3 regions of the Serinicoccus marinus DSM 15273 genome follow, and region 3 is predicted to be linked to each of the others. Evidence: predicted binding sites of a transcription regulator. Region 3 holds the regulator's gene; each other region holds the start of a gene.
What was found. The regulator HrcA, encoded in region 3, represses chaperone genes, less so after heat shock. The targets are predictions, from matches to a motif close to TTNGCACTCGNNNNNNNCGAGTGCNAA.

Region 1 (6,165 bases), 340 kb from region 3:
TCGGCGGCCTGGGCTTTCCCGTGCTGCGCGAGCTGCTCCGCGGCCGCAGGCCGGGGACCTGGACCATCCACACGCGGCTCACCGTGTGGGGCTCGCTCACGCTGATGGTCCTGGGGGTGGCCACGTTCTGGGTGTTCGAGGCCCAGCCCGGGGGCACGATCGCGGACCTCTCGCCGGGCGGGCAGCTGGTGGGGGCGCTCGGGGGAGGGCTGTTCCCGCGGACCGCCGGCTTCAACTCGGTCGACTACGGGATGATCACGGACGAGACCGAGGCGATCACCATGGCGCTGATGTTCGTCGGTGGCGGGAGCGCGGGGACGGCGGGCGGCATCAAGGTCACCACCTTCCTGCTGCTGGCCGCGGTCATCTGGTCCGAGGTGCGCGGCGAGCCCGAGGTCGTCATCGGGCGCCGCCGGGTCGGGATGCCGGTCGTGCGGCAGGCGCTGTCGGTCGCCCTGCTCGCGGTGGGCCTCGTCATCACCAGCACCATCACCCTGATGATCCTCACCGACCTCCCCCCGCTCGACCTCGGCTTCGAGGTCGTCTCGGCCTTCGCGACGGTGGGGCTGTCCACCGGCATCACCGCCAGCCTGCCCCCCTCGGCCCAGCTCGTCCTCATGGTCCTGATGTTCCTCGGCCGGCTCGGGCCGATCACGGTGGCCGCCGCCCTGGCGCTCAACACCCGCCACCGCCACTACCGACTCCCGGAGGAGAGACCCATTGTTGGCTAGGAGAAGGCGGCCCGCGGACAGCGGCGCCTACACGGTGCTCGTCGTCGGCCTCGGCCGGTTCGGGACGGCGGTCTGCGAGTCGCTGGTCCGGCAGGGCGTCGAGGTCATGGCGATCGACACCGACGAGCGGCGCGTGCAGAAGTACGCCGACGACCTCACGCACACGGTGGTCGCCGACGCCACCGACGGGGAGGCCATGCGCCAGCTCGGCATCGGCTCGGTCAGCCGCGCGGTCGTCGCGATCGGGTCTGACATCGAGGCCAGCGTGCTGTCGGTCATCACCCTGCACGAGGCGGGGGTGGAGCGCATCTACGCCAAGGCGATCACCCGCAAGCACGGCACGATCCTGGCCAGCATCGGTGCGCACCACGTCATCTACCCCGAGTACGTCATGGGACAGCGGGTGGCCCACATGGTGACCGACGGGGTGGCGGACTACCTCGAGTTCGACGACCAGTTCGCCATCGCCCGCTGCACCGCCCCGGCGGAGACGTGGGGACGGACCCTCGCGGACTCCGGAGTCCGCACCCGTCACACGATCACCGTCGTCGGGCGCAAACGGCAGGGCGAGGAGTTCACGTATGCCGTGCCCGAGACCGTGGTCGAGGAGGGTGACGAGCTGGTCGTCTCGGGTCGCATCAGCGACGTGGAGCGCTTCATCGCCCTGCCGCGGACCCCGCACCGACGGTCGGTGTCCGAGCGCTGACGCCGGGTCAGACCTGCAGCCGGTCCACGACGAGGGCCCGTGGGGAGTCCGCCACCGTCGTCAGCACGAGGACGACCTCCTCGGAGCCGTGGGCCCGGCGCGGGAGCCGCAGCTCCCGGCGGAACGCGTCGGGGTCGACCCGCACCCCCCGCTTCTTCAGGGTGACCGGGCCGGCCGGCTGCCGGTGCTGCCGCAGCCAGGACCGCACCGTCTCGGCGCGCAGCGGGAGGACCTCGCGCACGGCATACCACCGCAGCGCGGGGTGGGGGACGGGCTCCCTGGCGGTGAGGTAGCCGGTCCCGGGCGCCGTCTCGCGACCGTCGACCACGCTCGCGAGGGAGCCGGTGAGGCCGGCCGCGGCAACCGCGTCGTCGACCGCGGCCAGGTGGCACCCCAGGTCCTCCACCCGGGGGAGGGGCGCGGTGGGGCCGAGGTCGGTGACCTCGTGCCAGGTGACGCTCCCGTCCGGCCCACCCGCGCTGCGGCCCACGACCGCGTGGCGGCCGCGTGGCCCGGCGCCCCACCACAGGGCGCACTCGAGCAGGTCCCCGTCCAGCGACACCCACTCTGCGCCCGCGCCGGACGGGACGTCGCCGGGGTCGAAGGACGGGCCGAGCTTGGCGACGGTCGCCCGGGCGCGCGCGGCGACGTCCCGGACCTGCTCGAAGGAGGGGGACAGCTGGTCGAGCCCCCGCACCCGGCGGGTCCGGCCGTGGACGTCGGCGACCCCGGGGGTGCGTCGGGCCGGGTCGAGGAACGCGCCGTCGTCCGGCCCGACAGGCAGCGCGAGCGCGTCACCGGTGACCACCCGCGCGTCCGGCCACGGGGCGAGGTTGGCCCGGGCGGCGGCCGCCACGACGGCGTCCCTCTCCACCGCCGTCACCGCGAGCCCGGCCCGGGCGAAGGCCATGGCGTCGAGCCCGAGCCCGCACCCGAGGTCCAGCACGTGGCGTACCCCGGCGCGCACCATGAGCTCGGCCCGCCGGGCCGTCACCTGGGGGCGGGTGGCCTGCTCCAGGCCGTCCTGGGTCAGCAGCAGGTCGTCGACCCCGCTCCCCAGCCGGGCCCGCCCGCTCGCCCGCAGCCGGGCCTGGGTGAGCGCGGCCGACACCAGCTCCGCGTCGTGCCCCTGCGCGCGCAACCTGCTCATGAGCGTCAGCGCGTCGGACTCGTCGTAGGGAGGGAGGGAGGCCAGCAGCTCGGCCCCGGGGCCGCCGGCCAGCCGCGTCATGAGCTCGACGGCTGGATCGGCGCTCATGCGCCCATTGTGGCCTGCACGTAGATTGTGGCCATGCCCCGTGTCTTCAGCCGCAAGGTGAGCCGTCTGCTGCGCCGTGGCCGCCGGGTGGCGCTCGCCACCGCCGGTGCCGCCGTGGCCGGCCAGCTGACGCTCGCCGCCGGGGTGGTCGCGGTGGACGCGGTCCGCAAGCGGCGCGACCACGTCGACCGGGACGCCCCGGTCCATGAGCCGGTCAGCACCACGGTGGAGGAGTCGCGGCTGACGACGTACACCTACGGCCAGTACCTCTACGACGACATGATCGCGGCCATCGACGCGGCCGAGGACTTCGTCTACCTGGCGTCCTACATCTGGAAGGCCGACGACACGGGCCGCGCCTTCAAGGACGCCGTCGTCCGGGCCGCCGACCGCGGGGTCCTCGTCTGCCTCGTGTTCGACGGGTTCGCCAACCTCGTGGTGCCCAGGGACTTCCTGCGCTTCCCCGACGGCGTGCACATGCTGCGCTTCCCGGTGATGCGCACGGCGCTGCCCCTCGTCGACATCCGGGCCTCCGGCCGCGACCACCGCAAGATCCTCGTCGTGGACGGTCGTGTCGGTTTCGTCGGCGGCTACAACATCGGTTCCCTCTACGCCACGAGCTGGCGGGACACCCACGTGCGGGTGGAGGGCAAGAGCGTCTGGGAGCTGCAGAACTCCTTCGTCGACTTCTGGAACCGGCACAAGGGGAGGCGCCGCCCGCAGCTCCTCGACAGCGGGACGGTGGAGTGGAACACGAGCATCCGGGCCGCGCGCAACGAGCCCAGCCGGGTGATCTACCCGGTGCGGGCGCTGTACCTCGAGGCGATCGACCGGGCGGTCCACCGCATCTGGATCACCCAGGGCTACTTCATCCCGGACCGGGAGATCCTCCACGGGCTGCTCAACGCCGCCTCCCGCGGGGTCGACGTGCGGGTGGTCATGCCGCAGAAGTCCAACCACGTCCTGGCGGACGTCATCGCGCAGTCCTACTACGAGACCCTCCTCGAGGGCGGGGTGCGGCTGTTCCTCTACCGTGACGTCATGGTCCACGCCAAGACCATGACGGTGGACGGTCGCTGGGCGACCATCGGCACCGCCAACATCGACCGCCTCTCCCTCCAGGGCAACTACGAGATCAACCTCGAGATCGTGGACGCCGACCAGGCCGCCCACATGGAGGACATCTTCCGGGCCGACCTGGAGCACTGCGACGAGCTGACGCTGGCGGAGTGGGGTGGGCGTGGCCTGGGGACCCGCGTGGTCGAGCGGGGTGCTGCAGCCGCTGCAGGTCCTCATCTGACCCCGACCCGCCACCCGGGGGCGCCGGCCCCCGCGCGGGATGCCTCGGCGTGTTGGCACTCGGCTTGACCGAGTGCTAACAGCGTGCCTAGATTCGTCCTAGCACTCTCGGCACGTCAGTGCCAGCCGCGAGCGCCGACCGACCCCCGCGACGGCGGTGGGCGGTCGCGGTGGAGTGAGCACCACCCAGCAGCGACCACCTGGCCGGCGCGCAGCGCCGGACACCGAAGGAGAAGGAAGGTAACCGTGTCGGTTTCCATCAAGCCGCTCGAGGACCGCATCGTCGTCAAGGCCGTCGAGGCCGAGCAGACCACGGCCTCCGGCCTCGTCATCCCGGACACCGCCAAGGAGAAGCCCCAGGAGGGCGAGGTCCTGGCGGTCGGCCCGGGCCGCGTCGACGACAACGGCAACCGCGTCCCCATGGACGTCAACGTCGGCGACCGGGTCATCTACAGCAAGTACGGCGGCACCGAGGTGAAGTACTCCGGCGAGGAGTTCCTGATCCTCTCGGCGCGCGACGTCCTCGCGATCGTGGGTTGATCGATCCCTCGATCCACCCACGCGCCGCCCCGGCCGCCCCCTCGGGGTGGCCGGGGCGGCGCGCACCCGGCCGCAGACCGCATACCTGAAAGGAGCGCTCGCCCATGGCGAAGCAGCTACAGTTCAACGACGACGCCCGCAAGGCGCTGGAGCGGGGCGTCGACGCCCTCGCCAACGCCGTCAAGGTGACGCTCGGCCCCAAGGGCCGCAACGTCGTCCTCGACAAGAAGTGGGGCGCGCCGACCATCACCAACGACGGCGTGACCATCGCCCGCGAGGTCGAGCTGGAGGACCCCTACGAGAACCTCGGGGCCCAGCTCGCCAAGGAGGTCGCGACCAAGACCAACGACATCGCCGGTGACGGCACGACCACCGCGACCGTGCTCGCGCAGGCCATGGTCAAGGAGGGCCTGCGCAACGTCGCCGCCGGCGCCGCGCCGTCCGCGCTCAAGCGCGGCATCGACGCCGCGGTGACCGCGATCAACGACCGCCTGCTGGAGACCGCGCGCGAGCTCGAGGGCCGTGACGAGATCGCCCAGGTGGCCGGGCTGTCCGCCCAGGACCCGCAGATCGGCGAGCTCATCGCCGACGCCTTCGACAAGGTGGCAAGGACGGCGTCATCACGGTGGAGGAGTCCTCCACCACTGCGATGGAGCTGGAGTTCACCGAGGGCATGCAGTTCGACAAGGGCTACCTCTCGCCCTACTTCGTCACCGACAGCGAGCGCATGGAGGCAGTCCTCGAGGACGCCTACGTGCTGCTGGTGCAGGGCAAGATCTCCAAGGTCTCCGACCTGCTGCCGCTGCTGGAGAAGGTCGTCGGCGAGAGCAAGCCGCTGATGATCATCGCCGAGGACGTCGAGGCCGAGGCGCTGTCGACGCTCGTCGTCAACAAGGTGCGCGGCACCTTCAACGCGGTCGCCGTCAAGGCACCGGGCTTCGGCGACCGCCGCAAGGCGATGCTGCAGGACATGGCCATTCTCACCGGAGGCCAGGTCGTCGCCGAGGAGGTCGGGCTGTCGCTGGACTCGGTCGGCCTGGAGGTGCTTGGCACCGCCCGCCGCGTCGTGGCCACCAAGGACACCACCACCATCGTCGAGGGCAGCGGCGAGGCCCAGGCGGTCAGCGACCGCGTCGCCCAGCTCCAGGCGGAGGTGGCGTCGACCGACTCCGACTGGGACCGCGAGAAGCTCCAGGAGCGGATCGCCAAGCTGGCAGGTGGCGTCTGCGTCATCAAGGTCGGCGCGCACACCGAGGTGGAGCTGAAGGAGAAGAAGCACCGCATCGAGGACGCCGTCTCGCGACCCGCGCGGCCATCGAGGAGGGCATCGTCGCCGGTGGCGGTTCGGCCCTGGTGCACGCCGCCCCGGCCGCGGACGAGCTCGACCTGTCCGCCGACGAGGCGGTCGGTGCGGCCATCGTCCGCAAGTCCGCCGCCGAGCCGCTGCGCTGGATCGCGGAGAACGCGGGCCTGCAGGGCTACGTCGCCACGACCAAGGTCGGCGAGATGACCGCCGGGCAGGGGCTCAACGCCGCCACCGGCGAGTACGGCGACCTGTTCTCCGCCGGGGTCATCGACCCGGTGAAGGTCACCCGCTCGGCGCTGCGCAACGCCGCCTCCATCGCCTCGAT
Region 2 (6,165 bases), 670 kb from region 3:
GGCGATCTGGTCGGCGTCGCCGCCGCCCTCGACGATGGTGGTCTCGTCCTTGGTGACGACGACCTTGCGGGCGGTGCCCAGCATGTCGAGCTCGGCGTTCTCCAGCTTGAGGCCGACCTCCTCGGAGATGACCTGGCCGCCGGTGAGGATGGCGATGTCGGCCAGCATGGCCTTGCGCCGGTCACCGAAGCCCGGGGCCTTGACGGCCACGGACTTGAAGTTGCCGCGGATCTTGTTGACGACCAGGGTCGCCAGACCCTCGCCCTCGACGTCCTCGGCGATGATCATCAGCGGCTTGCCGGACTGCATGACCTTCTCCAGCAGCGGCAGCAGGTCCTTGACCGAGGAGATCTTGGAGTTGACGACGAGCACGTAGGCGTCCTCGAGGACGGCCTCCATGCGCTCGGTGTCGGTGACGAAGTAGGGGCTGATGTAGCCCTTGTCGAAGCGCATACCCTCGGTGAGCTCCAGCTCCAGCCCGAAGGTGTTGGACTCCTCGACGGTGATGACACCCTCGTTGCCGACCTTGTCCATGGCCTCGGCGATCATGCCGCCGATCTCGGTGTCGGCCGCGGAGATCGACGCGGACTGCGCGATCTGCTCCTTGGTCTCCACCGGCTTGGCCATCTCGAGCAGGTCGTCGTTGACGGCCTTGACGGCGACCTCGATGCCCCGCTTGAGGGCCATCGGGTTGGCGCCGGCGGCGACGTTGCGCAGGCCCTCCTTCACCATGGCCTGGGCCAGGACGGTCGCCGTCGTCGTGCCGTCACCGGCGACGTCGTCGGTCTTCTTGGCGACCTCCTTGACCAGCTCGGCGCCGATCTTCTCGTAGGGGTCCTCGAGCTCGATCTCCTTGGCGATGCTCACACCGTCGTTGGTGATGGTGGGAGCGCCCCACTTCTTCTCGAGCACGACGTTGCGGCCCTTGGGGCCGAGGGTCACCTTGACGGCGTCGGCAAGGGTGTTCATACCCTTCTCGAGCCCGCGGCGAGCCTCCTCGTCGAAAGCAATGGTCTTGGCCATCTGAGCTGCTTCCTCCACATGCGGATGGACGGGTGACCGGGTGCCGCCCGCGACGGACGAGCCGGAGGCGCGGGGATCAGGTCTCCCCGGCTCCCGACCCTCGACAGGCCGGTCGGATTATCACTCTCATGGTGAGAGTGCTAGGACCATGATGAGCACTCGGGGCCTCCGAGTGCAAATGACGCGGCCGGTATGCCCGGAGGCGCCCGGGCCGGCCGGCGCCACCACCGTGGATCGCCCGGTCCCCGGACGGGAATCAGTGCCGCAGCTCCAGCGCCCGGATGGCGGCCAGCCGGAGTGTGTCCTCGCCGAGACCGAGGCCGCGGCCCGCGTTGGCCAGCGAGTCCACGCCGGCGATCCCGGTGCCCAGCACCTCGGTGAAACGCTCGGCCATGGCGGCGAGCTGCTCGGCCTGCGCCTCGACGAAGGTGCGGTCCACGACGTGGCCGTGCCCGGGCACCCAGGTGTCCGCCGTCTCCCCGGAGCGGCGTTCGAGCAACGAGCGCAGCGTCGGCGCCCACTCCATCGGGAAGGCGTCCTCCATCGCCGGGTCGGCACCCTCCTCGACGAGGTCGCCGGCGAAGACGACCCCGGCGTCGGGCACCCCCACCGCCAGGTCGTGGTCGGTGTGCCCGCGCCCGGCATACTGCAACTCGACGGTCCGACCACCCAGGTCGAGCGCGGTGTCGTCCTCGATGAGGTAGAAGGGCAGCACGATCTCGGTGTTCTCGACCTGCTCGGCGAGGTGCTCGCGGTCGGTCGAGCGCAGGTGGTCGACCACCTGCTGTCGCTGGTGCTCGCCGGTGCGCCGCAGCCCTTCGGCCGCGCCGGAGTGGGCATAGATCTGGGAGTCGCGGAAGGCGGCGTTGCCGAAGCAGTGGTCGTAGTGCGCGTGCGTGTTGACCACGACCAGCTCGGTGTCGGTGATGCGGCGCACCGCCTCCAGCAGGTCCTGGCCCTGCGCGTGGAAGCTGCGGGTGTCGACGACGAGCGAGCGCTCCTCCCCCACGACCAGGCCGCAGTTGAGCTTGAGCTCCTCGTGCCGACGGACGTGGACCCCCGGAGCCACTTCTCGCCAGGTCGCCTCACTCATGCCGCACCAGTCTACGGGCTGCCCAGCCCCCGGCGGCCCGGCCCCGGAGCCGACTTGACGCCGCGTCATTTCAGCGGGCGCGGACGGCGCCGGCTTGTCAGGCTGGGCCCGTCAGCGCCGACACGACCTGCCCAGGGGAGGCACCACATGTTCCCGACCCGGATCCTGCTCGCGACCGACGGCTCGCCCAGCGCGGCCCTCGCCCGCGAGCGCGTGATCGACCTGGTGCGGCATACCGAGGCCGAGGTGCACGTCGTGCACGTCGCCCTCGTCTCGCCGTGGACCAACCCGACGCCGCTGAGCCCCTCGCTGCGCGAACGGGTCGAGGCCGAGGCCAGACCGGTGCTCGCCGACGCGGTCAGCCAGCTGCAGGGGGCGCACGTCGCCGTCGCCGGCAGCCACCTGCGCACCGGCCGCGCCACCGACGAGATCCTGCGCCTGCGCGACGAGATCGACGCCGACCTCGTCGTCATCGGCAGCCGCGGGCAGAACGCCTTCGTGCGCGTCCTGCTCGGCAACGACGCCGAGGGCATCGTCCGGCACGCGCCCTGCGCCGTGCTCGTCGTCCGCACCGAGGAGGAGACCCGATGACCGCCGACGTGATGCTCCCGCTCGCCGACGCCGGAGGAGGTATGCCGGACTTCACCGTCCGCGCGCTCGACCTCTCGGTCATCATCGGCTACCTCGTGCTCAGCCGGATCATCCCGCTGGTGGTCGGCTCCCGGATGCAGAAGAAGGCGCACGCCGAGGCGAAGGCGAGCGGCAAGGAGAGCGACGCCTCCGAGGACTACTTCCTCGGGGGCCGCAACTTCATCTGGCCCTTCGTCGGGCTCTCGCTGGTGGCGACCAACATGTCCGGCGCGACCTTCGTCGGGCTGGCCGGCGGGGCCTACGAGCAGGGCATCTCGATCTTTGCCTACGAGTGGATGTCGGCGGTCATCCTCGTCGTCTTCATCTTCTTCATCCTGCCGTTCTACCTGCGCTCCAAGGTCTTCACGCTGCCGGAGTTCCTCGAGCAGCGCTACGACCGGCGGGCGCGGATGGCCTTCGCCGGGTTCAACCTCTTCGCCAACATGTTCATCGACATGGCCGCCGCGCTCTTCGCCGGCGCCGTCGTCGTCAAGGTGCTCTACCCCGACATCCCGATGATCGTCTCGGTCGCGGTGCTCGCCATCCTGGCCGCGATCTACACCGTCATCGGCGGGCTGGGCGCGGTCATGGTGAGCGACTCGATCCAGGCGACCGTCACCCTGCTGGGCGGCGTGATCGTCCTCATCGCGACCTTCAATGCGATCGAGTCGTGGGACTCCATGGCGCAGGTCGCGGGTGACGAGAAGATGAGCCTCATCCTGCCCGCGGACCACCCCGACCTGCCGTGGCCGGGGCTGCTCACCGGGGTGCTCATCGTGGGGCTCTACTACTGGACCACCAACCAGCTCGTCGTGCAGCGCACCCTCGGCGCGAAGTCGCTGGACCACGGCCGGTGGGCTCGCTGCTGGCCGGCTTCATCAAGCTGGCCTTCCTCTTCCTCTTCATCTTCCCCGGGGTCATGGCGCTCTCGCTGTACCCGAACCTCGAGAGTCCCGACACGGTCTTCCCGACGCTCGTCTTCGACCTGTTGCCGGTGGGCTTGCGCGGCCTGATCCTCGCGGCCGTCATCGCGGCGATCACCTCGACCGTCGACTCGATCCTCAACTCGGCGTCGACCATCGTGACGATGGACTTCGTCAAGACGCTGCGCCCCAACACCTCGCAGCGCGGTCTGGTGCTCACCGGTCGGGTCGCCACCGTCGTCGCGCTGGTCGTGGCGATCATCTGGGCGCCCTTCATCGCCCAGTTCGACACGCTCTACAACTACCTGCAGTCGGTGCTGTCCTTCCTCGTGCCGCCGGTCGTCGCGGTCTTCCTCGTCGGCATCGCCTCGAAGCGGATCAGCGCCACGGCGGCCTTCCTCACGCTGGTGATCATGCAGCCGCTCGGGCTGCTGATGTTCATCCTCACGCAGGTGCTGCCGGAGGAGCCCTCGATCCAGTTCCTCTACGCCGCGGGCATCAGCACGGCGGCCTCGATACTGCTGCTGGTCGTCATCAGTCTCCTCGGGCCCTCGCCGGACGAGTCCAAGACGGCCGAGCTCACGTGGAAGAGCGACTACTGGACCGAGGAGAGCCAGGCGCTGCAGGGCACCGCGGTCTGGGCGAACTACCGGGTGCTCTCGATCGTCCTGCTCGTCACGACGGCGGTGATCGTGGTGATCTGGGCCTAGCTCAGGCCGGTGATGGTGCCGTCCTCGGCGATGTCCATGCCGAGCGCAGCGGGGACCTTCGGCAGCCCGGGCATGCGCATGATGTCGCCGGTGAGGGCGACGACGAAGCCGGCGCCGGCGTTGACGACCAGCTCGCGGACGGTGATCGTGAAGCCGCGGGGCGCCCCGAGCAGCGTCGGGTCGTCGGAGAAGGAGTACTGCGTCTTGGCCATGCAGACCGGCAGGTCGCCGTACCCCTGCTCGGTGAGCTGGGTCAGCTGCGTCTGCGCGGCCGGGGCGAAGGAGACGCCGTCGGCGCGGTATACCTCGCGTGCCACGGTCTCGATCTTGGTCTGCAGGTCCGCGTCCGCGGCATACAGCGGCGCGTAGTCGCTGCCCCGCTCGCACAGCTGGACGACCGCGCGGGCGAGCTCCTCGCCGCCTTCGCCGCCGCGGGTGAAGACCTCCGAGCGCGCCACCTCCACGCCGAGCTGACCGCAGCGTTCGCGCACCAGGTCGAGCTCGGCGTCGCTGTCGCTCGGGAAGCGGTTGAGCGCGACGACGACGGGGACGCCGAACTTCGCGAGGTTCTCCAGGTGCTGCTCAAGGTTCGCCAGCCCGGCGCCCAGGGCCTCGACGTCCTCGGTGCCCAGGTCGGACTTCGGCGCGCCGCCGTTGAGCTTGAGCGCGCGGATCGTGGCGACGATGACGGCGGCGTCGGGGCGCAGGCCGCCCGCCGGGCAGACGATGTCGAAGAACTTCTCGGCCCCCAGGTCGGCGCCGAAGCCGGCCTCGGTGACGACGTAGTCGGCGAGCTTGAGCGCGGTGCGGGTGGCGAGCACCGAGTTGTTGCCGTGCGCGATGTTGGCGAAGGGGCCGCCGTGGATGATCGCCGGGGTGTTCTCCAGGGTCTGGACGAGGTTGGGCTTGACGGCGTCCTTCATGAGCATGGCCATGGCGCCCGCCGCCTCGAGCTGCCCGGCGGTCACCGGCTCCTTGTCGTAGGTGTAGCCGACGACGATGCGCCCGAATCGCTCCTTGAGGTCCTCCAACCCCGTGGCGAGACACAGCGCCGCCATGATCTCGCTGGCCACGGTGATCTCGAAGCCGGACTCCCGCACCACCCCGTCGCCCTTCTTGCCCATGCCGACGACGATGTTGCGCAGGGCGCGGTCGTTCATGTCGAGGACGCGGGTCCAGGTGATGCGCTTGGGGTCCAGGCCCAGCGGGTTGCCCTGGTGCAGCGAGTTGTCGAGCAGCGCGGCGAGCAGGTTGTGCGCCGAGGTGATGGCGTGGAAGTCGCCGGTGAAGTGCAGGTTGATGTCGTCCATCGGGACGACCTGGGCATACCCGCCGCCGGCCGCGCCGCCCTTCATGCCGAAGCACGGGCCCAGCGAGGGCTCGCGCAGGGTGGTGATGGCCCGGGCGCCGATCCGGTTGAGCGCCATGGACAGGCCGACGTTGGTCGTCGTCTTGCCCTCCCCCGCGGCGGTCGGGTTGATCGCCGTGACCAGGATCAGCTTCCCGTCCGGCCGGTCGGCCAGGCGATCGAGCACCTGCAGCGCGATCTTGGCCTTGTCGTGCCCGTAGGGCTCGAACTCGTCCTCGGTCAGCCCCAGCCCCGCCGCGATGTCGGCGATCCGCTCGAGCGTGGCCCCCTGCGCGATCTGAACGTCGGTCAACATCCCTGCCTCCTCGCAGCCGGTGATCGTCCGCACAAACTACAAGGCCCACCGCCCGGAGGGGCAGTGGGCCTGGCGGGTGTCGCGCGTCAGCTCTCGATGCCGAGCCGGCGCATCGAGCGGGC
Region 3 (6,165 bases):
TGGCCTACTGGAACGGCGCGGACTGGTGGGGGGTCGGGCCCGGTGCGCACAGCCACGTCGGCGGGGTCCGCTGGTGGAACGTCAAGCATCCGCGCGCCTACGCCGGCCGGATCGGGCAGGGCCTCGCCCCGGTGCACGAGCGTGAGGTCCTCGACGACGAGCAGCGGTATGCCGAGCGCGTCCTGCTGGGGGTCCGGCTGGCCGACGGGCTGCCGCTGGGCGCCCTCGAGCAGTCGGGTCGTGCCGCGGTGGCCGGGCTGGTCGCCGACGGGCTGGTGGACGGTCGGTCGGCGGTGCGGGGGAGGGTCGTGCTGACCCTGCGCGGGCGGCTGCTGGCCGACACCGTGGTCCACCGCCTCCTCCCGACGCCGCAGCGCAGCCCGTCGTCGTCCTCCCTGGGCAGCGCCGGTGAGTGAGTGCCCCGGCCCGCTGCGCGGGACGGACATGGGTCGGGTGCTGCAGACCTTTCGCTGCTGGCCCGGACCGATCTCGTCGGCAGTGATGACCCTGATCACGGTCGGGGTGGTGGCCTGGCAGTGGTGGGCCGTCCCGGACGACCCGCTCTGGTTCCGGTTCTTCGTGCTGTTCCTCATGCTGCTGCTCTGCTCAGCCCTGGCGCTGCCGGGGATCCTCGAACGGCATCGGGTGTGCGAGCACGGTCTGGTGCTGGGCTACGGCCCCACGCGCAGCGCGAGGTATGTCGTCCCCTGGGCGAGCGTCGACCCGGGGCGCGTGCGCCTGCTGCGCCGAGGGCAGCTGATCTCGCGGCACCGGGGGATGCCGCAGGTCAGCCCGCACTACCGGATCGGCACCGGCCCCTTGGCCTACCGCTCGCTGGCTGTGAACGGCCTGGATACGGCGAGCAACCCGTCGCGGGACGGCCGACGTGGTTCCGGATACGCGTGGTGGCTCCTGGGCAGTCCCCAGCCGGAGAAGGTGGCGAGGGCCATCGAGGACGCGATGGTGGCGGACGGGCATACCCGGGCCCGGGGCCTGGCCGCCCGCGCCGTCGAGCAGGAGATCGTCGTGCCCTGGACCCCGGGGCCGCCCCCGCTCCGGCCGCGCACGAGATAGGGCTCTCCCGTCCGACGCAGTTCACCGACACGCCACCGTCGGTCCCCGGACCGGACACCTCCGAGCACGAGAATGAGGGCAGACCCTGCCGGGTATGAGCCTGCAGGGCCTGAACACCCTGGACGAGGTGTGGCCCGGTTCGCGAAGTATGAGTTCGCGAACCGGGCCACGGCCAGCCGTGATGCTGCTGGCGGTGCGCAAGGGGCCAGAGGCTCTGCTCCCGCATCACCGGGAGGTCCGCCCCGAGGGGCGGTCGAATCCTCGGCCGTCTCGCGACCCGCACTCCCCGAGGGGAGTGCGTGCAGACATGTCTACGCCTCGACGCCTGCCCGCACAAGAGGTCGCGGCCGAGAATTTCTCGCCCCTCGGCGTGTCGCGGCGGACACGCCGAGCAGCGGTGAGGGGTGTGGCTGGTGGGGTCTCAGCTCAGCAGGCGCAGCTGGAACGGGTAGTCGTAGACCCGCCCGTCCGCGGCGCGCAACGCGCCCTTGATGTGGCACCAGAGCTGGATGACCAAGAGGGCGATCCAGCCGGGGATCGCCCAGACGAACCCGATGAAGAGCGTCAGGAAGACGCTGATCCACAGCCCGACGCTGATGATCGCCAGCGTGAGGTTGAAGTTGAAGGCGCCGGCAGAGGCGGTCCGCACCGCAGCCGACTTGTCCTTGTAGAACAGCCAGATGAGCAACGGCCCGAGGAAGGGCACCCAGCCGACGCTGAGCAGCATCGACAGCGGGGCCGACAGGTGGGCGAGCAGCATCATGGTGCGCTCGTCGCCCTCGAGGGCGGGGCCTCGTGCTTCCCTGCCGTACCCGTCCGATCCGCCGTAGCTCTGCGGGCCCGGTGGCGGCCCCGGCGGTGTCCCCGGTTGCGGCTGGCTCTGCCTCCCGTCGCCCTGCCGGGGGTCCTGCCAGGGCTGGCTGCTCGGGGGAGGTGGTGTCTGGGTCATGCTGCTCACTCCTCGTGAGGTGGTGGAACCGTGACGAAGTCGATCAACTCTTCGACGCTGGCGAGCAGCGTCGGTTCCAGGTCGCTGTAGGAACGCACGGTGCCCAGGATCTTCTTCCACCCCTGGGCGACGTCCGCCTGCGACGCATGCGGCCAGCCGAGCTCGGCGAGGATGCCGTGCTTCCACGAGCGACCACGCTCGATGACCGGCCAGGCCTCCAGCCCGAGCCGGGCCGGCTTCACCGACTGCCAGACGTCGACGTAGGGGTGACCGAGGATCCGCACCCAGGGGCTGACCCGCTGCGCCTCCTGGACGATGCGGGTCTCCTTGGTGCCGGGCACGAGGTGGTCGACGAGTATGCCGAGCCGCTGGTCCCGGGTCGGACCGAAGCCACGGATCTCCGCCGCCAGGTCGTCGACGCCGTTCAGCATCTCGACGACCACGCCCTCCACCCGCAGGTCGTCACCCCAGACCTTCTCCACCAGCTCGGCGTCGTGCCGTCCCTCGACCCAGAGACGCGAACCGGTGGCGACCCGGGCGGGCTGGTCGGAGACGCGCACCGATCCGCTCGCGGTGCGGCGCGCGGTCTCACGACGGGCGGCCAGGTGGTCGTTCGCCCGCTGGTCGACGGGCGCGACAAGCACCACGGGGCTGCCGTCGAGGAGGAAGCCTGGTCCGAGCGGGAAGCCCTTGCGCCGCCCACGCCGGTCCTCCAGGTGGACCACCTGCATACCCCCGACCTTCTCGACCCCCACGACGGCGCCGCACCATCCGGTGTCGACGTCCTCGACGACGAGGCCCGGATCGGCGCTCACCTCCTGGGCGCGGCCACGCCGGGGGGCACGCCAGTCGGTCGACAGGACATCGGTGCCATAGCGGTCGTTCACAACGGACGACCGTAACGCGTGTGACTGATGAGGTCGGTGAGGCGCGCCCTCGACGCGGTCGGTCGCGGCGTCGGACGAGTCAGACCTGCCGAGGTCGGGTCATGTCCAGCGGCACGACCCAGGCGTCGAACTCCTCGGCGGTGAGGTGGCCGCTCTCCAGGGCCGCCTCGCGCAGCGTCTGCCCGGACTTGTGGGCCGACTTGGCGATCGCGGCCGCCTTGTCGTAGCCGATGTGCGGGTTGAGCGCCGTGACCTGCATGAGGTTGCTGGCCAGGTTGGCCTCGATCCGCTCGGTGTGCGGCTCGATGCCCTGGGCGCAGCCGGCGTCGAAGGCGAGGCAGGCGTCCGCGATGAGCCGGATGCTCTCGAGCACCGCGTGCACCATGACCGGCTTGAAGACGTTGAGCTGGAAGTTGCCCTGGCTGCCGGCGAAGCCGACGGTCGCGTCGTTGCCGAAGACTCGCGTCGCGACCATCGTCATGGCCTCGGACTGGGTGGGGTTCACCTTGCCCGGCATGATCGAGCTGCCCGGCTCGTTCTCCGGGATGAGCAGCTCGCCGATGCCGTTGCGCGGCCCGGAGGCCAGCCACCGCACGTCGTTGGCCATCTTCATGAGGGCCCCCGCGAGGGTCCGCAGCGAGGACGAGGTCTGCACCAGCGCGTCGTGCGCGGAGAGCGCGGCGAACTTGTTGTCCGCGCTGCGCAGCTCCATCCCCGCCTCCTCGCCCATCTTGCGCGCGGCGAGCGCGCCGAAGCCGGGGTGGGCGTTGAGCCCGGTGCCGACCGCCGTGCCGCCGATCGCCAGTTCGCGCAGCCCCTCCCCGGCGTGCCGGACCTCGCCCAGGGCGTAGTCCAGCTGGGCGACCCAGCCGCCGATCTCCTGGCCGAGCGTGATGGGAGTGGCGTCCTGCAGGTGGGTGCGGCCGACCTTGACGACGTCGGCATACTGCTCCGCCTTGGCCGCCAGCGTGTCGCGCAGCGTCGTGACCCCCGGCTCGAGCCGGTCCCGCAGCTCCAGCAGCACCGCGATGTGCATGGCGGTGGGGAAGGTGTCGTTGCTGCTCTGCCCGCGGTTGACGTGGTCGTTGGGGTGCACCGGGGTCTTGCTGCCCATCTCGCCGCCGGCCAGCTCGATGGCGCGGTTGGAGATGACCTCGTTGCTGTTCATGTTGCTCTGCGTGCCGGACCCTGTCTGGAAGACCACGAGCGGGAAGTGGTCGTCCAGGTCGCCGGCGATGACCTCGTCGGCCGCCCGGACGACGAGATCGGCGACGTCCTGCGGGAGCTCCCCGAGCTCGGCGTTGGCCTGGGCGGCGCCCTTCTTGAGGATCCCCAGCGCCCGGATGATCGGCCGCCCCCAGACGAAGGTGTCCTGGCCGATGGGGAAGTTGCGGATGCTGCGCTGCGTCTGCGCCCCCCAGTAGCGGTCGGCGGCGACCTCGACCTCGCCCATGCTGTCCGTCTCGATGCGCACTCCGCTGTCCATGGCGGACATGGTATGCCTCCCCTCGCCGCTCCCGTAGACTGGCACTCCTGTCCGACGAGTGCCAATGAGTGCCCAGGGAGGAGGCAGACCGGTGAGCGACGACCGACGGCTGGACGTGCTGCGCGCGATCGTGCAGGACTACGTGCGGACCTCGGAGCCGGTCGGCTCCAAGTCCCTGCTGGAGCGGCACCAGCTGGGCGTCTCGGCCGCCACGGTGCGCAACGACATGGCCGTGCTGGAGGAGGAGGGACTCATCACCGCGCCGCACACCAGCGCGGGGCGGGTGCCCACCGATGCCGGATACCGCCTCTTCGTCGACCGGCTGCAGCAGATCAAGCCGATGACCCGGGCCGAGCGGACCGCGATCGCCCGCTTCCTCGACGGCGCCGTCGACCTCGACGACGTCGTCTCCCGCACCACGCGCCTGCTCTCCAGCCTCACCCAGCAGGTCGCGGTGATGCAGTACCCCAGCCTGTCCCGCTCCACCGTCCGGCACGTCGAGCTGGTCCCGGTGGGCGGCACCCGCCTCATGATCGTCCTCATCGTCAACACCGGGCGGGTGGAGCAGCGGGTGGTCGACGTCGCGCGTGACCTCACCCTCGAGCCCGAGGTGGTCGCGCAGCTGCGGGCCGTCGTCAACGAGCTCACGGTGGGCGAGCGGCTCAGCACGGTCGCCGCCGGCACGGCCACGACCGGCACCCGGGTGGCCCCCGCCGACCGCGCGCTCGCCGAGGTCGTCCTCGACGCGCTGGCCGACGCCGCCGACGAGCAGACCGAGGAGCGCATCGCCATGGCGGGCACCGGCAACCTGGCACGCGTCGGCAGCGACTTCCCCACGTCTCTCTCGCAGGTCCTCGAGGCGCTGGAGGAGCACGTCGTCCTGCTCAAGCTCATGGGGAGCATGGCGAGCCTCGACGACGCCAGCACCGTCGCCGTCTCCATCGGCGCCGAGAACCCCTACGAGCCGTTGCGCACGACCTCCGTCGTCGCGACCACCTACGGCACCGCCGGCGGGCTCGGGGTGGTCGGACCGACGCGGATGGACTACCCGCAGGCGATGACCACCGTCCGCGCCGTCGCCCATTACGTCGCCGACATCCTGGATGGGTGAGCCACCTCACGGCATACCCCGACCTCGCCCATCGTTGAACCCGACCAGACCGCACACGCCACGACCGCAAGGACGTCCTACGCCGTGAACGACTACTACGCCGATCTCGGGGTGGCCCGCGAGGCCAGCGCCGAGGAGATCAAGAAGGCCTACCGCAAGAAGGCCCGCCAGCTGCACCCCGACGTCAACCCCGGCCCCGAGGCGGAGGCGGAGTTCAAGCGGGTGAGCCAGGCCTACGACGTGCTGGGCGACCAGGCCAAGCGCGCGTCCTACGACCGGGGGCAGGACCCCTACGGCGGCGCGACCGGTGGCTTCGGGCAGGGCTTCACCTTCAGCGACATCATGGATGCCTTCTTCGGGGGCACCGCGGCCGGCGCCCGCGGGCCGCGCTCGCGCACCCAGCGCGGGCACGACGCGCTCATCCGGTTGGACGTGGACCTGCAGACCGCCGTCTTCGGTGGCGAGCAGACCCTGCAGATCGACACCGCGGTGGTGTGCAGCACGTGCAGCGGCGCCGGCGCCCAGCCCGGCACCGGCACCCGCAGCTGCGACGTCTGCAGCGGACGTGGTGAGGTCCAGCAGGTGCAGCGCTCCTTCCTCGGCCAGGTGATGACCTCGCGGCCGTGCCAGGCCTGCCGCGGCTTCGGCGACGTCATCG

Region 1: the regulator HrcA is predicted to act here: its motif matches at 4,094-4,120, upstream of groES (co-chaperone GroES).
Region 2: the regulator HrcA is predicted to act here: its motif matches at 1,141-1,167, upstream of groL (chaperonin GroEL).

The regions. Positions count from the first base shown of each region.
Region 1 covers NZ_CP043808.1:2,335,352-2,341,516, reverse strand. Annotated here, with positions in the region: gene FU792_RS11105 (TrkH family potassium uptake protein) at 1-731, shown strand, start outside; gene FU792_RS11100 (potassium channel family protein) at 724-1,437, shown strand; gene FU792_RS11095 (THUMP-like domain-containing protein) at 1,445-2,695, opposite strand; gene FU792_RS11090 (phospholipase D-like domain-containing protein) at 2,729-4,063, shown strand; gene groES (co-chaperone GroES) at 4,241-4,534, shown strand; partial or broken gene groL (chaperonin GroEL) at 4,639-6,165, shown strand, end outside.
Region 2 covers NZ_CP043808.1:2,667,564-2,673,728, forward strand. Annotated here, with positions in the region: gene groL (chaperonin GroEL) at 1-1,023, opposite strand, end outside; gene FU792_RS12740 (MBL fold metallo-hydrolase) at 1,280-2,116, opposite strand; gene FU792_RS12745 (universal stress protein) at 2,264-2,707, shown strand; gene FU792_RS18565 (sodium:solute symporter family transporter) at 2,704-3,759, shown strand; gene FU792_RS18570 (sodium:solute symporter family transporter) at 3,666-4,379, shown strand; gene FU792_RS12760 (formate--tetrahydrofolate ligase) at 4,376-6,043, opposite strand; gene FU792_RS12765 (DUF3263 domain-containing protein) at 6,130-6,165, opposite strand, start outside.
Region 3 covers NZ_CP043808.1:1,999,258-2,005,422, reverse strand. Annotated here, with positions in the region: gene hemW (radical SAM family heme chaperone HemW) at 1-416, shown strand, start outside; gene FU792_RS09440 (hypothetical protein) at 502-1,074, shown strand; gene FU792_RS17905 (DUF4870 domain-containing protein) at 1,496-2,023, opposite strand; gene FU792_RS09430 (DUF3097 domain-containing protein) at 2,029-2,910, opposite strand; gene fumC (class II fumarate hydratase) at 2,990-4,396, opposite strand; gene hrcA (heat-inducible transcriptional repressor HrcA) at 4,488-5,507, shown strand; gene dnaJ (molecular chaperone DnaJ) at 5,592-6,165, shown strand, end outside.